One region of the Pseudobacteroides sp. genome, then DNA from elsewhere that is predicted to be linked to it. Evidence: predicted binding sites of a transcription regulator. Region 1 holds the regulator's gene; each other region holds the start of a gene.
The links. The regulator HrcA, encoded in region 1, represses chaperone genes, less so after heat shock. The targets are predictions, from matches to a motif close to TGTTAGCACTCNNNNNNNNNGAGTGCTAACA.
Positions count from the first base shown of each region.

Region 2: a site for HrcA is predicted at 1,442-1,472, ahead of htpG (molecular chaperone HtpG). Genes of this name have one in related genera too.
Region 3: a site for HrcA is predicted at 3,321-3,351, ahead of groES (co-chaperone GroES). Genes of this name have one in related genera too.

Region 1 is NZ_DATCTU010000108.1:8,510-14,006, forward strand. Features, by position in the region: gene lepA (translation elongation factor 4) at 1-1,372, shown strand, start outside; gene hemW (radical SAM family heme chaperone HemW) at 1,430-2,578, shown strand; gene hrcA (heat-inducible transcriptional repressor HrcA) at 2,733-3,782, shown strand; gene grpE (nucleotide exchange factor GrpE) at 3,821-4,423, shown strand; gene dnaK (molecular chaperone DnaK) at 4,447-5,497, shown strand, end outside.
Region 2 is NZ_DATCTU010000032.1:22,275-27,771, forward strand. Features, by position in the region: gene VIO64_RS04680 (methyl-accepting chemotaxis protein) at 1-1,268, opposite strand, end outside; gene htpG (molecular chaperone HtpG) at 1,541-3,439, shown strand; gene VIO64_RS04690 (AMP-binding protein) at 3,537-5,192, opposite strand; gene VIO64_RS04695 (helix-turn-helix domain-containing protein) at 5,219-5,497, opposite strand, start outside.
Region 3 is NZ_DATCTU010000122.1:76,840-82,336, forward strand. Features, by position in the region: gene VIO64_RS20760 (hypothetical protein) at 1-270, opposite strand, end outside; gene VIO64_RS20765 (MBL fold metallo-hydrolase) at 509-1,204, shown strand; gene groL (chaperonin GroEL) at 1,326-2,957, opposite strand; gene groES (co-chaperone GroES) at 3,010-3,294, opposite strand; gene hisIE (bifunctional phosphoribosyl-AMP cyclohydrolase/phosphoribosyl-ATP diphosphatase HisIE) at 3,815-4,465, opposite strand; gene hisF (imidazole glycerol phosphate synthase subunit HisF) at 4,546-5,310, opposite strand; gene hisA (1-(5-phosphoribosyl)-5-[(5-phosphoribosylamino)methylideneamino]imidazole-4-carboxamide isomerase) at 5,328-5,497, opposite strand, start outside.

The DNA of each region.
Region 1 (5,497 bases):
GGTAAAAAAGGAGATTGAGGATATAATAGGCCTTGATGCAAGCGAGGCTCCAATGGTTTCTGCCAAAAACGGGCTTAATATTGAAGCGGTTCTTGAGAGTGTAGTTAAGGCGGTTCCATGTCCCGATAATGATGAAAGTGCTCCGCTGAAGGCTCTCATATTCGATTCTTACTATGACAGCTATAAGGGGGTTATTGTTTATGTGAGGATAAAGGAAGGCAGCGTAAAGGTTGGAGATCAAATAAGGATGATGTACACCGGTAAGGAATTCGTTGTTACCGAAGTAGGATATTTCAGGCCAGGATCACTTTTTTCATCCGGAGAGCTTTTAGCGGGAGAGGTTGGCTATATTGCAGCCAGTATAAAAAATGTCCGAGATACCAGGGTAGGTGATACTGTAACCCTATCAAATAACCCTACGAAAGAGCCTTTGCCCGGTTATAAAAAGGTAAATTCAATGGTTTTCTGTGGTATATACCCGGCTGACGGATCAAAATATGGAGATTTGAGGGATGCCCTAGAAAAACTACAGCTTAACGATGCATCACTAAGTTTTGAACCGGAGTCATCCATTGCACTTGGATTCGGTTTTAGATGCGGATTTTTGGGTCTTTTGCATATGGAGATTATTCAGGAAAGGCTTGAAAGGGAATATGATCTGGACCTGGTGACAACAGCACCAAGTGTTATTTATAAAATCAACAAATCTGACGGGACAACCATATTCATCGACAACCCGTCCAACTTACCGCCGACTGCAGAAATCAGCTCAATGGAAGAACCTATGGTTAAGTGCTCCATTATGCTTCCTACCGAGTATGTGGGCAGTGTTATGGATCTCAGTCAGGAAAGACGCGGCATATATAAGGATATGAAATACATTGATGAGGGAAGGGTAATGCTTTTATATGAAATGCCCCTAAATGAAATAATATATGACTTTTTTGATGCTCTAAAATCCAGGTCAAGAGGTTATGCTTCGTTGGATTATGAGCTAATGGGATACACGCCTTCTACCCTAGTAAAACTGGACATACTGCTAAATGGAGATATAGTTGATGCCCTTTCGTTTATTGTTCATACTGAAAAGGCTTATGCAAGGGGAAGAAGAATAGCGGAAAAGCTTAAGGAGTCAATACCCAGGCAGCAGTTTGAAATCCCCATACAGGCTTGTATCGGAGGAAAGATAATTGCAAGGGAGACCGTAAAGGCTTACAGAAAAGACGTTCTTTCAAAGTGCTACGGCGGGGACATAACCAGAAAGAAAAAGCTTCTTGAAAAGCAAAAAGAGGGTAAAAAGAGGATGAGACAGGTTGGAAGTGTAGAAGTCCCTCAAGAAGCATTTATGACCGTTTTGAAGCTGGATACTTAAAAAAATTTTCTGCTGCTACTATATATTTTTTAATTTATTATTTCTATTGGAGCTATTATGGAAAAGAGTATTGGGCTTTATATACATGTTCCTTTTTGTAAATCAAAATGCTATTATTGCGATTTTAATTCCTTTTCCAATAAGAGCGAGTTGGTCGAAGCCTATTTTGAGGCATTAAAAAAAGAAATAATCATTTATGGTGAAAGAGCAGAGGGATATGAAGTAAAGACTGTTTTTATAGGTGGTGGAACGCCTTCGAGTGTGGATTCCCGATATATTGAGGATGTTGTAAGGTTGTGCCGCCAGCACTTTAAAATTGCAGCAGATGCAGAGATAAGCCTCGAATCAAATCCCGGAACATTATCAGAAGATAAGCTGAGAGCATATAAATATATAGGAATAAACAGACTGAGTATCGGACTTCAGGCGTGGCAAAACAGGCTGTTAAAGAACATCGGAAGGGTTCACAGCATAGAAGAGTTTGTCGATAATTATAAGCTTGCAAGAGAGATTGGATTTAATAATATTAATATAGATATGATTTTTTCTCTTCCCCATCAAACATTGGAGGATTGGGCAGAGACGGTTAATAATGTAGCAGATTTAGGACCGGAGCATATATCCTGCTATAGTCTTAAAATAGAAGAGAATACTGTTTTTTGGGAAAAGTATGAGCATGGAGAGATTGATGAAATAGATGACCATACGGACAGAGAAATGTATTATCTTGCCAAAAGACAACTGGCAGGGCATGGTTATGGCATGTACGAAATATCCAATTTTGCACTGGAAGGCTATGAATGCAAGCACAACCTTATATATTGGAAGGCGAAAGAATATTTAGGACTTGGAGCAGGTGCGCACTCATACTTTAACAAAAAAAGATATAATAACCTTTATAATATAGAAGATTATATTAAAAATTATATGGAATATGAGGGTAAATATATAGAAGGAGAAGCAATTATAGATGAAGCAGAAAGCATGTCGGAATATATTATTCTTGGAATGAGGCTTACCTGCGGCATCTCTCAGTCAGAGTTCAAGGGAAGATATGGAATTGAAATAATGGATAAGTTTGGAGGTAAGTTTAAAAAATTAATTGGCAAAGGATTGGTCGAGCACAAAGCTGGAAGACTCTTGCTTACACAAACAGGACTGGACTACGCAAATCAGGTGTTTATGGAGTTTATAGATATAGATTAACCACATATCATATAGAAAGAGTTACCCATCAATATGATATTTGTAATTCTTGGGATTTTAGCATAAAATACTTGACAAATAACTGCCATGGGGATATATTTAAATTATAATTAGCACTCAATAAAGTAGAGTGCTAACAAAGGGGAGCTGGAACATGTACTTGGATGATAGAAAAAGAAGAATCCTTCAAGCTATTATTGATGACTACATTGACACAGCAGAACCTATCGGTTCAAGGACAATCGCAAGGAAACATGAGCTTGGTTTGAGTTCTGCTACTATTAGAAACGAAATGGCGGATTTGGAGGAAATGGGTTTTTTAGCACAGCCCCATACTTCTGCCGGTAGGATTCCTTCTGACAAAGGCTATAGACTATATGTCAATGAGTTGATGAAAGAAAAGGTATTGTCTACTGAAGAAGCTGACTCAATAAAACAGGCATTGGAAGTGCGGATTAATGAGATGACTCAACTTATAAGGCAGGCATCGATGATAATGTCGAAGATCACAAAATATACATCGATTGCAATTGCTCCGCAGTTGAAAAAGAGCATTCTGAAGGCTGTACAGGTTGTGCCCGTTCAGCCGGGCAGAGCACTTGTTATAGTGGTTACAAGTGCAAATGTGGTTAGGAATAGCTTTATTAAAATTCACGATAATGTTACTGCAGACTTGCTGATAATGCTGTCAAATGTATTAAACAGTAAGTTAAATGGTCTTACTATAGATCAGATAAGCAACAATATAATGCTGGAAATAGAGAAGGAATTAGGGGTTACGAAGGAAATATTAATACCGATAATAGACGGTATAATAGATTCTATAAACAATATAGATTATTCTGATGTTTATTTGGAAGGTACTACTAACATACTTAACTTTCCGGAGTTCATGGATATTGTAAAAGCAAAGGAATTTTTAAATGTTCTGGACGAAAAAGAAAAGATATACAAGATTCTTAACAACAAAAATATTGATGATAGTATAGGCGTACAAATAGGTACAGAGAATGATATTCAACAGATAAAGGATTGCAGCCTGGTTACGGCAACATACAGTATCGGCAATATTGTACTTGGAACTATAGGCGTAATTGGGCCTACCAGAATGGAGTATGCAAAGGTTATTTCTTCGATGAATTTCCTTAAAAGGAAGTTAAATGAAGAAATACTAAAATATATTGGTGATTTGGATGACAGCTAAACTACAAACAATATACGGGGAGGGCGGAACAATACGATATGGGTATATTTACAAACGGTAATGACAAGAAGGATAATCAAAAGGAAACACCAAACCCATCGATGGAAAATGAAAGCACTACTTCGGGTTTGAATGATCAGGAAACAGCAAGCAGTAACAGTGATAATGCTTCTGGTACTGATGAAATAAAGGCAATGCTCGAGCAAAAGAGTAAACAGTGTGATGAGTATTTTAATATGCTCCAGCGCACTGCTGCCGAATTTGATAATTATAAAAAGAGGACAGCAAAAGAAAAAGAGGCACTTTATTGGGATGCTGTAGGAGAAACTGTATTAGCCATGCTTCCTGTTGTTGATAATTTTGAGAGGGCTATAAAAGCAGCTGAAAATGATCCGGCTACAAACAGTTCTTTCAAAGAAGGCATGGAACTTGTGTACAGACAGCTTAAGGATGCACTGAAGGATTTGGGCGTTGAGGAAATTAAATCCATAGGGGAAAACTTTGATCCTCAACTACATAATGCTGTTATGCATATTGAGGACGATTCATATGGGGATAGTACAATTGTTGAGGAGTTTCAGAAGGGTTACGTTTTAAAAGATAAAATAATTCGTCATAGTATGGTTAAGGTGGCTAACTGATTATTTAGAGGAGGATAGATTATATGGCAAAAGTAATAGGAATAGATTTAGGAACAACAAATTCATGTGTAGCGGTTATGGAAGGTGGAGAACCTGTCGTAATACCAAATCCAGAAGGCAGCAGAACTACTTCTTCAGTTGTTGCGTTTTCAAAAACAGGCGAAAGACTGGTAGGACAGGTGGCTAAACGTCAGGCTATAACAAATCCTGACAGAACAGTAATATCAATCAAAAGGGATATGGGAACAGACAGAAAGGTTAAGATTGACGATAGCCAGTACACCCCCCAGGAAATATCTGCTATGATACTGCAAAAGCTTAAAGCTGATGCAGAGGCATTTCTTGGAGAAAAAATAACTCAGGCTGTTATTACAGTTCCTGCATATTTCAGTGACTCCCAGAGACAGGCAACAAAGGATGCAGGTAAAATAGCAGGTCTGGAAGTTCTAAGAATTATCAATGAACCTACTGCTGCAGCTTTGGCATATGGTCTTGATAAGGAACATGACCAGAAAATACTGGTATTTGACTTGGGTGGAGGAACCTTTGACGTATCCATTCTTGAAATAGGCGATGGGGTTTTTGAAGTTCTTGCTACACATGGTAACAATAGACTCGGCGGCGACGACTTTGATCAGAGGGTCATGGATTATCTTGCCGATACATTTAAAAAGGAAAACGGCATAGACTTAAGAAATGACAAGATGGCTCTCCAGAGATTGAAGGAAGCTGCAGAAAAAGCTAAAATAGAGCTTTCAGGTGTAACAACTACAAATATAAACCTTCCTTTTATAACTGCTGATGCAACAGGACCTAAGCACCTTGATGTTACGCTTACAAGGGCCAAGTTTGATGAGATTACTGCAGATCTGGTTGAAAAGACTATGGAGCCAACAAGGCAAGCGATGAAAGATGCAGGACTTAGTGTAGATAAAATAGATAAAATACTGTTGGTAGGTGGATCAAGCAGAATTCCTGCTGTTCAGGAAGCTGTTAAGAAGTACCTTGGTAAAGAGCCTTTTAAAGGTATCAACCCTGACGAATGTGTGGCAGTAGGTGCTTCTATTCAGGCAG
Region 2 (5,497 bases), on a different contig from region 1:
GCACTTGACAGAACCTGGTTTGAAGAGGTGTTAACCTTTGTAACCAGCTCTCTTATATTTGCAACCATCTCATTAAAGTTATTGCTTAGGTGGGAAATTTCATCATTGAAGGTATCGTTTACAGATATATCAAGGTTGCCGTCCTTGGCCTTTTTCATGAGGCCTTCAAGTTTATGCAGGGGATTGGAAATACTAATGGCAATGAATATCGAAATAATAATTGCAAGGATAAAAATTATCAGGCTTACATATAGAATAGTTGATCTTATTGTTATTGACTCACTTTGTATGAATGATGTGGGAATAGTTGAAACAGCAAACCAACTTAAACCGGGGACTTGGGAATATGAAAACAAAAATTCTTCACCGTTTTCTATTAGGTGAGTATATCCCTTATTTGCTTTGCCATTTTGATCTGGATCAGTGTTTTTTACTTCAAATGCTTTTTTGATAGTATCAATAAATTTTTTATTGGAATACTGAGTATTTATTTTAAGTGTATTCTTATTTTTACTTGAAATTACAGTTCCTGAACTGTCCACCACAAAGATATTGGTAGAACCTTCTATATTTGTTGAATCAAAAATAGTTCCTATGAAAGCCTCATTTAACATAACTACAATAGTGCCCAAAGGCTCATTTGTCAATTCATGATATACTTCAACAATGGATAGAATATAATTCTGGAAAGTTCGTTCACCCTTTTTCATCATCCAAACATATTTTCCGTTTGCATCTTTAGCAATAGATTCAAAATCGCTTATCATGCTTATAAATTCGCTGCCGGTCTGATAGCTTGAAGAAGATCCTAGAACCTGGCCTTTGGTTATGTATATTGCTCCTTCACAGCCTTCTATTACTGTAGGTGAGAATTTGTTGTTCAGGATTGGGTTTATTATCTCAGAGGCTTCACCATTAAGCATTCCGCCCTGGTCATATTTCTTTATGGTCTCTGTGAATTCTACAGTTTTCATAATTTCGTTACAACCCGATTCAATAAAAAATAAAACATTTTTTATATTACGTGCAGACTGTGACATTATTTCACTGGAATAGGATTCTGTCTTTGATTGAACCGCTGAGCTGGATTTGGTATAGCTGAGAATACCGATACTTAATAATGGCACACTGGATAATAGAATAAAAAATGCCAGAAGTCTTTTTTGAATACCAATATGTCTTGAATAGCGTGCAATTCTATAAAGTACTTCTTTAAACTTTGGAAGTAAATTAGAATGAGTAATTTTATTAATTTTAATAAATCTCATAGAAAAAGCCCCTTTTCAATTATTGGTTTTGTTGGATAAATTGTTGGTTACTGAGATGTTCAAGGTTGTAATATTAAATATAATATCGACAAAATATATGAAATACTTTATAGGTAGCCAAATTGCAATAACTGTAAAGGATAGTAAGGGGGTGTATAAAACTGTCAAGTATATTTTAGCACTCTATATGTAAGAGTGCTAAAATATACTTGACAAAATCTGATGTAAGTGTAATATTTATTATTAGAAATAATGGTTAAGGAGGCATATATATGATGCACGAGAGCGGAAGTATATCAATTAACACGGAAAATATTTTTCCTATTATCAAGAAATGGTTATATTCAGAAAAGGACATTTTCGTCCGTGAACTGGTATCAAACTCCTCAGATGCCATAAGTAAGCTTAAAAAGTTAAGTGCAATAGGTGAAGCTGATCTTGATGGTGATGACAATTGGCAAATAAAAGTTGTTATTAATAAAGAAGACAAGACAATGCAAATTATAGACAATGGTATCGGGATGACATTTGAAGAGGTTGGTAAGTACATTAACCAAATCGCTTTCTCAGGAGCCAAGGACTTTTTGGAAAAATACAAGGACAAAACCGATGAGGGTCAGATAATAGGGCACTTCGGACTTGGTTTTTATTCATCTTTCATGGTATCTGATAAAGTTCAGATTGATACATTGTCTTATAAGAAGGATGAAAAAGCTGTAAGGTGGGTCAGCACAGGCGGTATTGATTATGAGATAGGCGAGTCGGATAGAACTTCAAGAGGAACTACAGTAACACTTTTCCTGGCTGAAGACAGCCTTGAGTTTCTTGAAAGCTATAAGGTTAGAGAAATTCTGGAAAAGTATTTTTCATTCCTTCCATATGAAGTGTATTTTGATTCTATAGAAGAGCCTTCAGAAGAAGCGAAAGAAGCTGATAAGGATAAGGAAGAAAAAGAATTAAAACCTATCAACGATACAAGCCCGCTTTGGCTCAAGAACCCAAAGGATTGTACCGATGAGGAATACAAAGAGTTTTACAGGAAGGTGTTCCACGACTTTAATGAGCCGCTGTTCTGGATCCATTTGAATATGGATTACCCGTTTAACCTTAAGGGTATTTTGTATTTCCCCAAATTAAAGCATGAGTTTGAAACAATGGAGGGGCAGATTAAGCTGTATTACAATCAGGTTTTTGTTGCGGACAATATTAAAGAAGTGATACCTGAGTTCCTTATGCTCTTAAAGGGTGTGCTGGATTGTCCTGATCTGCCTCTTAATGTTTCGAGAAGTTTTCTGCAGAATGACGGTTATGTAAATAAAATATCAACTCATATAAATAAAAAGGTGGCGGATAAGCTTACATCAATTTATGAGAATGACAGGGAAAACTATAATAAGTATTGGGATGATATAAACCCATTTGTAAAATACGGATGTATTCGTGAAGGTAAGTTCTATGACAGGGTTAAGGATATTGTAATTTATAAGACAACCAATGGCGATTATGTTTCTCAGAAGGAGTATTTAGAACGCAATAAGGAGAAGCACGAAAACAAGATTTTCTATGTTTCGGATGAGAGGCAGCAGGCCCAATATATCAAACTATTTAAGGATAACGCAATGGAAGCGGTTATTTTATCAACAATGATAGATAACCATTTCATAAGCTTTTTAGAATCCAAGCAAACCGAGGTTAAGTTTTTGAGAATTGACTCCGATCTTTCGGAAAGCCTTAAGGAGAAGGAAGAAAATGTTGATGAAAATGCATCCAAAGAGCTTCAGGAAAGCTTTGAAAGGCTGTTTAAGGACGCACTTGGCAATGATAAGCTGAAGCTTAAGGTGGAAAGCCTCAAAGCAGCCAGTGTACCGGGAATGATTCTCCTAGATGAGCATTCAAGGAGAATGCAGGAGATGTCGGCAAGATTCGGTGGGTTCGATATGAGCCACATGTTTGGAAATGAAGAAACACTGGTTCTTAACAAAAACAATGATTTGATCAAAAAGGTCATAAACATTAAGGACAAGGATGAGCGTAAGGATGAAGTAAAGCTTATCTGTGAGCATATATATGATCTTGCAATGATGAGCCATAAGCAGCTTAGTGCGGATGCGATGACCAAATTCATTGAGAGAAGCAACATGTTGCTGACCAGATTGGTAGAGACTAATTAATATTGCCGGAATAATAAGAGGGACCTGTTTGGTCCCTTTTGTTATTATCTGGAAATATAATATTTTGCACCGCAATTCCTTATGATAAAAATCAACGCTATTTATCGTTATCTCTTATTTCTACCCTGCGGATTTTGCCGCTTATTGTTTTTGGGAGCTCTTTCACAAATTCGATTATTCTAGGATATTTATATGGAGCAGTAACCTTCTTTACATGGTTCTGAAGCTCAATTACCAGATCATCGGAAGGCTCATAGTTCTTAGTCAATACAACAGTGGCCTTTACAATCTGCCCTCTATCGGGATCAGGAACTGCTGTTATTGCACATTCCAAAACTGCCGGATGCTCTAAAAGTGCACTTTCAACTTCAAAGGGGCCTATTCTGTATCCGGAGCTTTTGATAACATCATCAGCTCTGCCTACGAACCAAAGATAGCCGTCTTCATCACTCCAAGCCATGTCCCCTGTATAGTAAATATCATCGTGCCAAACTTTGGAAGTAAGGCCGGGGTCCCTGTAGTATCCATCAAACATTCCGACTGGTTTTCTTTTATCGGTGCGTAATATTATTTGACCTTCTTCACCGACCTCACAGGAGCTACCGTCTTCATTTATGATATCGATATCATAGCCTGGAGAGGGCTTGCCCATGGACCCAGGCTTTGGCTCCATCCAGGGATATGTAGCTACAGTAACGGTGAGCTCAGTCTGACCGTAGCCTTCCATCAGTTTAAGTCCGGTTGCATTATAAAACTGATTATACACTTCAGGGTTAAGGGGTTCACCGGCAACTGCACAATATTTCATCTTGCTGAAATCATATTTGGACAAATCTTCCTTGATGAAAAACCTGTAGATTGTCGGAGGAGCACAAAAGGAGGTAACACCGTATTTGGTAATAACCTCTAGAAGTTCTTTTGGAACAAACTTGTCATAGTCATATACGAATACTGCTGCTCCGGAAAGCCATTGGCCGTATATTTTCCCCCATACTGCCTTTGCCCAGCCGGTATCGGCTACAGTAAGGTGGAGGCCGTCATCAACAGTGTTTTGCCAGTACCTGGATGTGAGGATGTGGCCAAGCGGGTATGTATAATTATGCCTTACCATCTTAGGCATTCCTGTAGTACCTGATGTAAAATATAATAAAAGAATATCTTCGTTAGTAGGTGCATCGCTGCCTGTAGGTTTTGTGAATTCGGCAGGTGCTTTGGAAAGCTCGCTTACAAAATCAAACCAGCCGTCACGACTGCCGCCCACAATTGCCTTTAATTTGAGAGAAGGTGAATCAGGCTCTGCCTCCTCAACATGTTTTATTACTTCCGGTTCATTAACGCAAATTATCATTTTAATATCAGCAGCATTGTTCCTGTATGCTATATCCTTTTTTGTTAAAAGATGCGTTGCAGGAATGCAAACAGCACCAATCTTATGAAGTGCAAGTATCAAGAACCAAAATTCGTAACGCCTTTTAAGAATGAGCATTACGGGATCGCCCTTTTTAACACCTGCCGATTTAAGGAAATTAGCTGCCTTATCGCTGTATTCCTTTAGCTGCTTAAATGTAAATGTAGCATAGTCGCCTTTTTCATCACACCATACCATAGCTCTCTTATCGGGTGTTTTTTCTGCATAATGGTCGACAACATCATAAGCAAAGTTAAAGTTGTCCGGTACATTTATTTTGAAATTTTCAAAGAAATCCTCGTAAGAATCAAACTCAACGCGAGGAAGGTATTTTTCCAATAACATTTGTAAACCTCCTAAACTCAATGTAATTACAAGATTATAGCCAAAAACTTGGCGGTTTTTCCATTTAGGGCTTTCATGCCATGCTTTGCAGAAGAATCAAAAAATATTGAATCTCCTTCATTTAAAATAATCTCATGACCGTCAATTACTATTTTCAAAGTACCTTGCAAACAATAATTAAACTCCTGACCAGGATGGGAATTGCTTTGAATGGTCGAATCTTCGGAATCGGGCTCAACCGTGACAAGGAATGGTTCTGCTTTTTTGTGGAGGAAATTATATGCAAGGTGCTGATACTTATATTC
Region 3 (5,497 bases), on a different contig from region 1:
GGCAGTAAAAAGCCTTGATCGATTTCTCTTTGCCACAATCTTGTCAATCTCCAGCTCACTGTTTGTTAGTGAATATTCATACTCAACATAAGTCCGTTTAATTGCAAAATATATGCTGTATACTGCCAATGCTACAGTAAATACCCTTATGAGCGGTACCATCAACGCAATGAAATTAATTCCCAGAGATATATAAATCACTGTTGCAACAATAAGATAGTCTCGTGGGGTCCTCTTTCTTCTAATCAGTTTCTCCATAAATATGTCCATTTTTATTCTCCTATAGACAGGTATTTAAATTTGTTAACACTTTTGGTTTTCATATAATAATCTATTTTAAACCTATTTTTATGTTATGTGAAGTGAAATTATGAATTATTTTAATAAATATATTTTTATATGTTTTGTAATAATATTTACGAGCCGCAAATTACATAACGGTCTCATCCTTGAAATGTTTTTTATATAAATGTAAAATTAAGTCTATACGAAAAGTGAGGTGAACATAATGCTTAATTTTCTTGGAAAAGGCAGTGCCTTTAACACTAAGCTCGGAAATAACAGCTGCTATATACAAAAGGACAACAGCATGCTTTTAATTGATGCAGGCGGAACTGTATTCCACAAGCTTCAGGAGCTTGATTTGTTTAATGGTCTGAAGAACCTTCACATAGTCATAACCCATACCCATCCCGACCACTGTGGAAGCTTGGGAGAAATTATTTTTTATCCGTTTTATTATAATCAAATAAAACCTATGGTGTATTTCCCTGACAGAAAGCTCATGGAAGGTTATTTTAAGGTTATTGGAGTTAGAAATGAGATGTGCAGCCTGGTAAGCGACATGGAAGCAACTATAAAAGACAGCTCTCTTGGTGAAATAAAGCTCAAATTTATAAAGGTTCCTCATGTAGAGACCATACCTGCATTCGGCTTTATAATGGAAGCGGATAACAAAAGGATATATTACAGCGGGGACGCCAACAGCATTCCTGATGAAGTTCTATCCCTTCTTAAAAACGGCAGCCTTGATATTCTTTATCAGGATACATGTGGGATTGATTATGATAAAAACGCTCATTTATCCATTAATAAGCTTAAGGATATAATACCTGACGAATTAAGAAGAAAGGTATGGTGTATGCATCAGGATGGCTATTTGGACTCTGAAACGGCAGTAAAGCTGGGTTTTAATCTTGTATAAGAGTAGATTTTGTCAACCTTAATGTTGTCGTGAGTAATTGAATTTAATTAACAAGCCCCATGATTATAAATAATCATGGGGCTGAATATAAAATTTCAGGAAGAGCATTATTAATTAGATATTAATACATTCCGCCCATTCCGCCTGGCATTCCTCCACCTGGCATTGGAGCTTCCTTTTCAGGCTTATCTGCAACAATGCTTTCAGTAGTAAGAACCATAGAAGCTACTGAAGCAGCATTTTGCAATGCAGATCTTGTAACCTTAGCTGGGTCAACTATTCCTGATTCAATCATGTTAACATACTTTTCATTAAGTGCATCAAAACCAATGCCTGTATTGCTGTTCTTAATCTTATCAACGATTACAGAACCTTCAAGTCCTGCATTTGCAGCTATTTGTCTAACAGGCTCTTCGAGTGATCTCAATATGATCTGAATACCTGTCTTTTCGTCTCCTACACTTCCTTCAAGAAGCTTAGCTACGTTTGGAATAGCGTTGATGAGTGCAGTACCGCCACCAGCAACAATACCTTCTTCCACAGCTGCTTTAGTTGCAGCAAGTGCATCTTCAATTCTTAATTTCTTTTCTTTCATTTCGGTTTCTGTTGCAGCACCAACCTGGATAACAGCAACTCCACCAGCCAATTTTGCAAGTCTTTCCTGGAGTTTTTCCCTATCAAAGTCAGAAGTAGTTTCTTCTATCTGAGCTTTAATTGAAGCAACTCTCTTTTTAATTTCATCTTGGCTTCCTGCACCATCAACGATAATGGTATTCTCTTTCTGTATTTTAACCTGTCTTGCTCTACCAAGCTGTGAAACAGTAGTTTCTTTTATATCAAGGCCCAAATCTTCAGTTATAACCTCACCGCCTGTGAGTATTGCTATATCCTGGAGCATAGCCTTTCTTCTATCACCAAAACCTGGTGCCTTAACAGCAACACAAGTAAATGTTCCTCTTAATTTGTTAACCAATAATGTTGCTAGTGCTTCGCCTTCAACATCTTCAGCTATGATAACAAGCTTTTTGCCCTGCTGTACTATCTGCTCTAAAAGAGGTAATACATCCTGGATATTTGTTATCTTCTTGTCAGTGATCAATATATATGGATCGTCCAAAACAGCTTCCATCTTTTCAGTGTCTGTCACCATATATGGTGAAACATAACCTCTGTCAAACTGCATACCTTCAACAACTTCAAGGTTAGTTCCCATTGTTTTGGATTCTTCAACAGTAATAACTCCGTCATTAGTTACTTTTTCCATTGCATCAGCAATAAGTGTACCTATAACATCGTCATTAGCTGATATGGAAGCAACCCTAGCGATATCTTCCTTGCCTTTAATCTTCTGGCTGTTTTGTATAATTCCTTCAACAGCTGCATCAACTGCTTTAGAAATACCTTTCTTAAGTATCATTGGGTTCGCACCGGCAGCAACGTTCTTAAGTCCTTCTCTTATGATAGCCTGAGCAAGCAATGTAGCAGTAGTTGTTCCGTCGCCGGCAACATCGTTTGTCTTGGTAGCAACTTCTTTAACAAGCTGTGCTCCCATGTTTTCAAATCTGTCTTCCAACTCGATTTCTTTTGCTATTGTAACACCGTCGTTAGTGATAAGCGGTGCACCGAACTTTTTATCAAGAACTACATTTCTTCCTTTTGGACCAAGTGTAATCTTTACTGTATCTGCAAGCTGATTAACGCCACTTTCTAACGCACGTCTAGCTTCTTCACCAAATTTGATATCTTTCGCCATTAGTATAGCCTCCTTTTTTGAATCTTGATTAAATTATTTGAAGTTTATCAGGTTATTCAACAACAGCTAATATGTCACTCTGCTTCAATATTGTGTATTCCTGACCGTCAAACTTAACTTCAGTTCCAGCATACTTGCTTATAAGTACCTTGTCTCCAACCTTAACTTCCATTTTTATTTCCTTACCTTCAACAATAGCACCAGGTCCTACAGCAACAATTTCTGCTACCTGTGGTTTTTCCTTTGCACTTCCTGGCAAAACTATTCCACTCTTTGTTGTTTCTTCACTTTCCAACATTTTAATTACTACTCTTTCACCTAAAGGTTTTATTCTCATAAGGTATAACCTCCTTGCTGTTATTTTATTAGCACTCACCACTAGCGAGTGCTAATACTATATTATATAATATCCAATTTATACGCAAATATTTCATTTGGGAAATAAGCTCAAATTCAACCAATTATCATGGTTTATTCAAATTTATATTTGTAATACATTATATTTTATCAATTTTCTCGGTATTCCATGTATTTTTATTATGAGTGGCTTGGCAAAAAGACTGTTCAAGACAGGTAACTATAGAAAAGCTTGGTTATCTTGATGATTTGGAAAAGTAATTGAGTTAAGTATCTCTTTTATAATATTTTTGGATTTAATATAAAGCTTTTAAAGGTATCTCTTGCCTGATGATTTTATTCGAGTAGGATGATGCAGTAGAGTCCGAGGATGCCAAAAAACTAGAGCCGTTACAAAATGGCTTTTAACCGCTCTATAATGTGCCTTATATTTTCAAATCTGCACAATATGATGTGATTAAGTGCCCTTTGCAACAGCCCTATTTTAATTTAGATCAGACCTACCGTCTTCCCTTTAATTCATCGTAAATATCTTCCAGTTTCACGTCCCTCTCCACCATCAGAACGAATAAATGATAGATAAGGTCGGCAATTTCATATCTAATCTCACCGGCAGCCTTATTCTTAGAGGCGATAATAACCTCAGCCGTTTCTTCCCCAACCTTCTTAAGTATCTTGTCAATCCCCTTATCAAAGAGATAGTTTGTGTATGACCCTTCCTTGGGGTTTACTCTTCTATCTGCAATTACATTGTAAACCTCTTGAAGAATTGCAGCTTTATCGACAGTATTATTTTCTGCATCGGAATTTTCTTTAATGCTTCCATCCTCATTCATATCCCTGTAGAAGCATGTATAGTGGCCTGTATGGCATGCTGCATCAACCTGCTCCACTTTAATGAGAAGTGTATCATTGTCACAATCAATACATATTGACTTGACATACTGGTAATGGCCGGATGTTTCACCCTTTAGCCAAAGCTTGCTTCTGCTCCTGCTCCAATAGTGAACCTTCTTCGTTTCGACTGTTTTTTCATAAGCTTCCTTATTCATGTACGCAAGCATTAGGACCTCATTTGTCTTACAGTCCTGAGTTATTACAGGAATCAGGCCATTACTGTCAAACTTTAAGTTTGTTACTAAATAATCCATATTAGACGACCCCTTAAAACAATTAATATTGATTTTTAAATACTATTTTTAATACCATCTTCGTTAGTACTAAATTTTATTTATTCTTTCCGAACCTCAATGCCCCGCTCTCTTAAGTAGCTCTTAAGATCACATATCTCCATTTCCCTGAAATGGAACAGGGATGCTGCCAATACTGCATCGGCCTTGCCATCCGTCAAAGCTTCATAAAAATGCTCCATAGTGCCTGCACCACCGGATGCGATAACAGGAATTTTGACATTTTCAGATATTTTTCTTGTAAGCTCAATGTCATATCCAGCTTTTGTTCCGTCACAGTCCATGCTGGTAAGAAGAATTTCGCCTGCACCCAGCTTTTCAGCCTCAATGGCCCACTGGATTGCATCCTTCCCGGTATTCACCCTGCCGCCGTTAAGGTATACATCCCAGCTGTTTCTCTCCCCATTCTTCTTTGCGTCTATTGCTACTACCACACACTGGCTTCCAAACCTCCAGGCAGCCTCCGATATAAGGTCAGGCCTTTTTAGGGCTGCAGAGTTTACCGATATCTTGTCGGCACCCGCAAGAAGAATTTCCCTGAAATCGTCAACCGATCTTATTCCCCCACCAACAGTAAATGGAATAAACACCTGCTCAGCCACTCTCCTTACAACATCAAGAATAATGCTTCTTGCATCGCTTGATGCTGTGATATCGAGAAAAGTAAGCTCATCTGCCCCAGCCTTATCATATATAGCTGCTATCTCAACGGGGTCCCCCGCATCCTTTATATTAACAAAATTAACACCTTTTACAACTCTCCCTGCATGAACATCAAGACAGGGTATAATCCTTTTTGTCAGCATAATCAACCAACCTCTTTTTATTTGGCTACTTTTATTGCCTCAGCCAAATCTATATTTCCCGTATATAATGCTTTTCCGATAATTGCTCCTGAAACACCAACATTTTTAAGGTTTTTTATGTCCTCAATGCTGCTGACTCCACCAGAAGCGATGATTTCTATGTCTACTGCCTTAACCATTTCTTCCA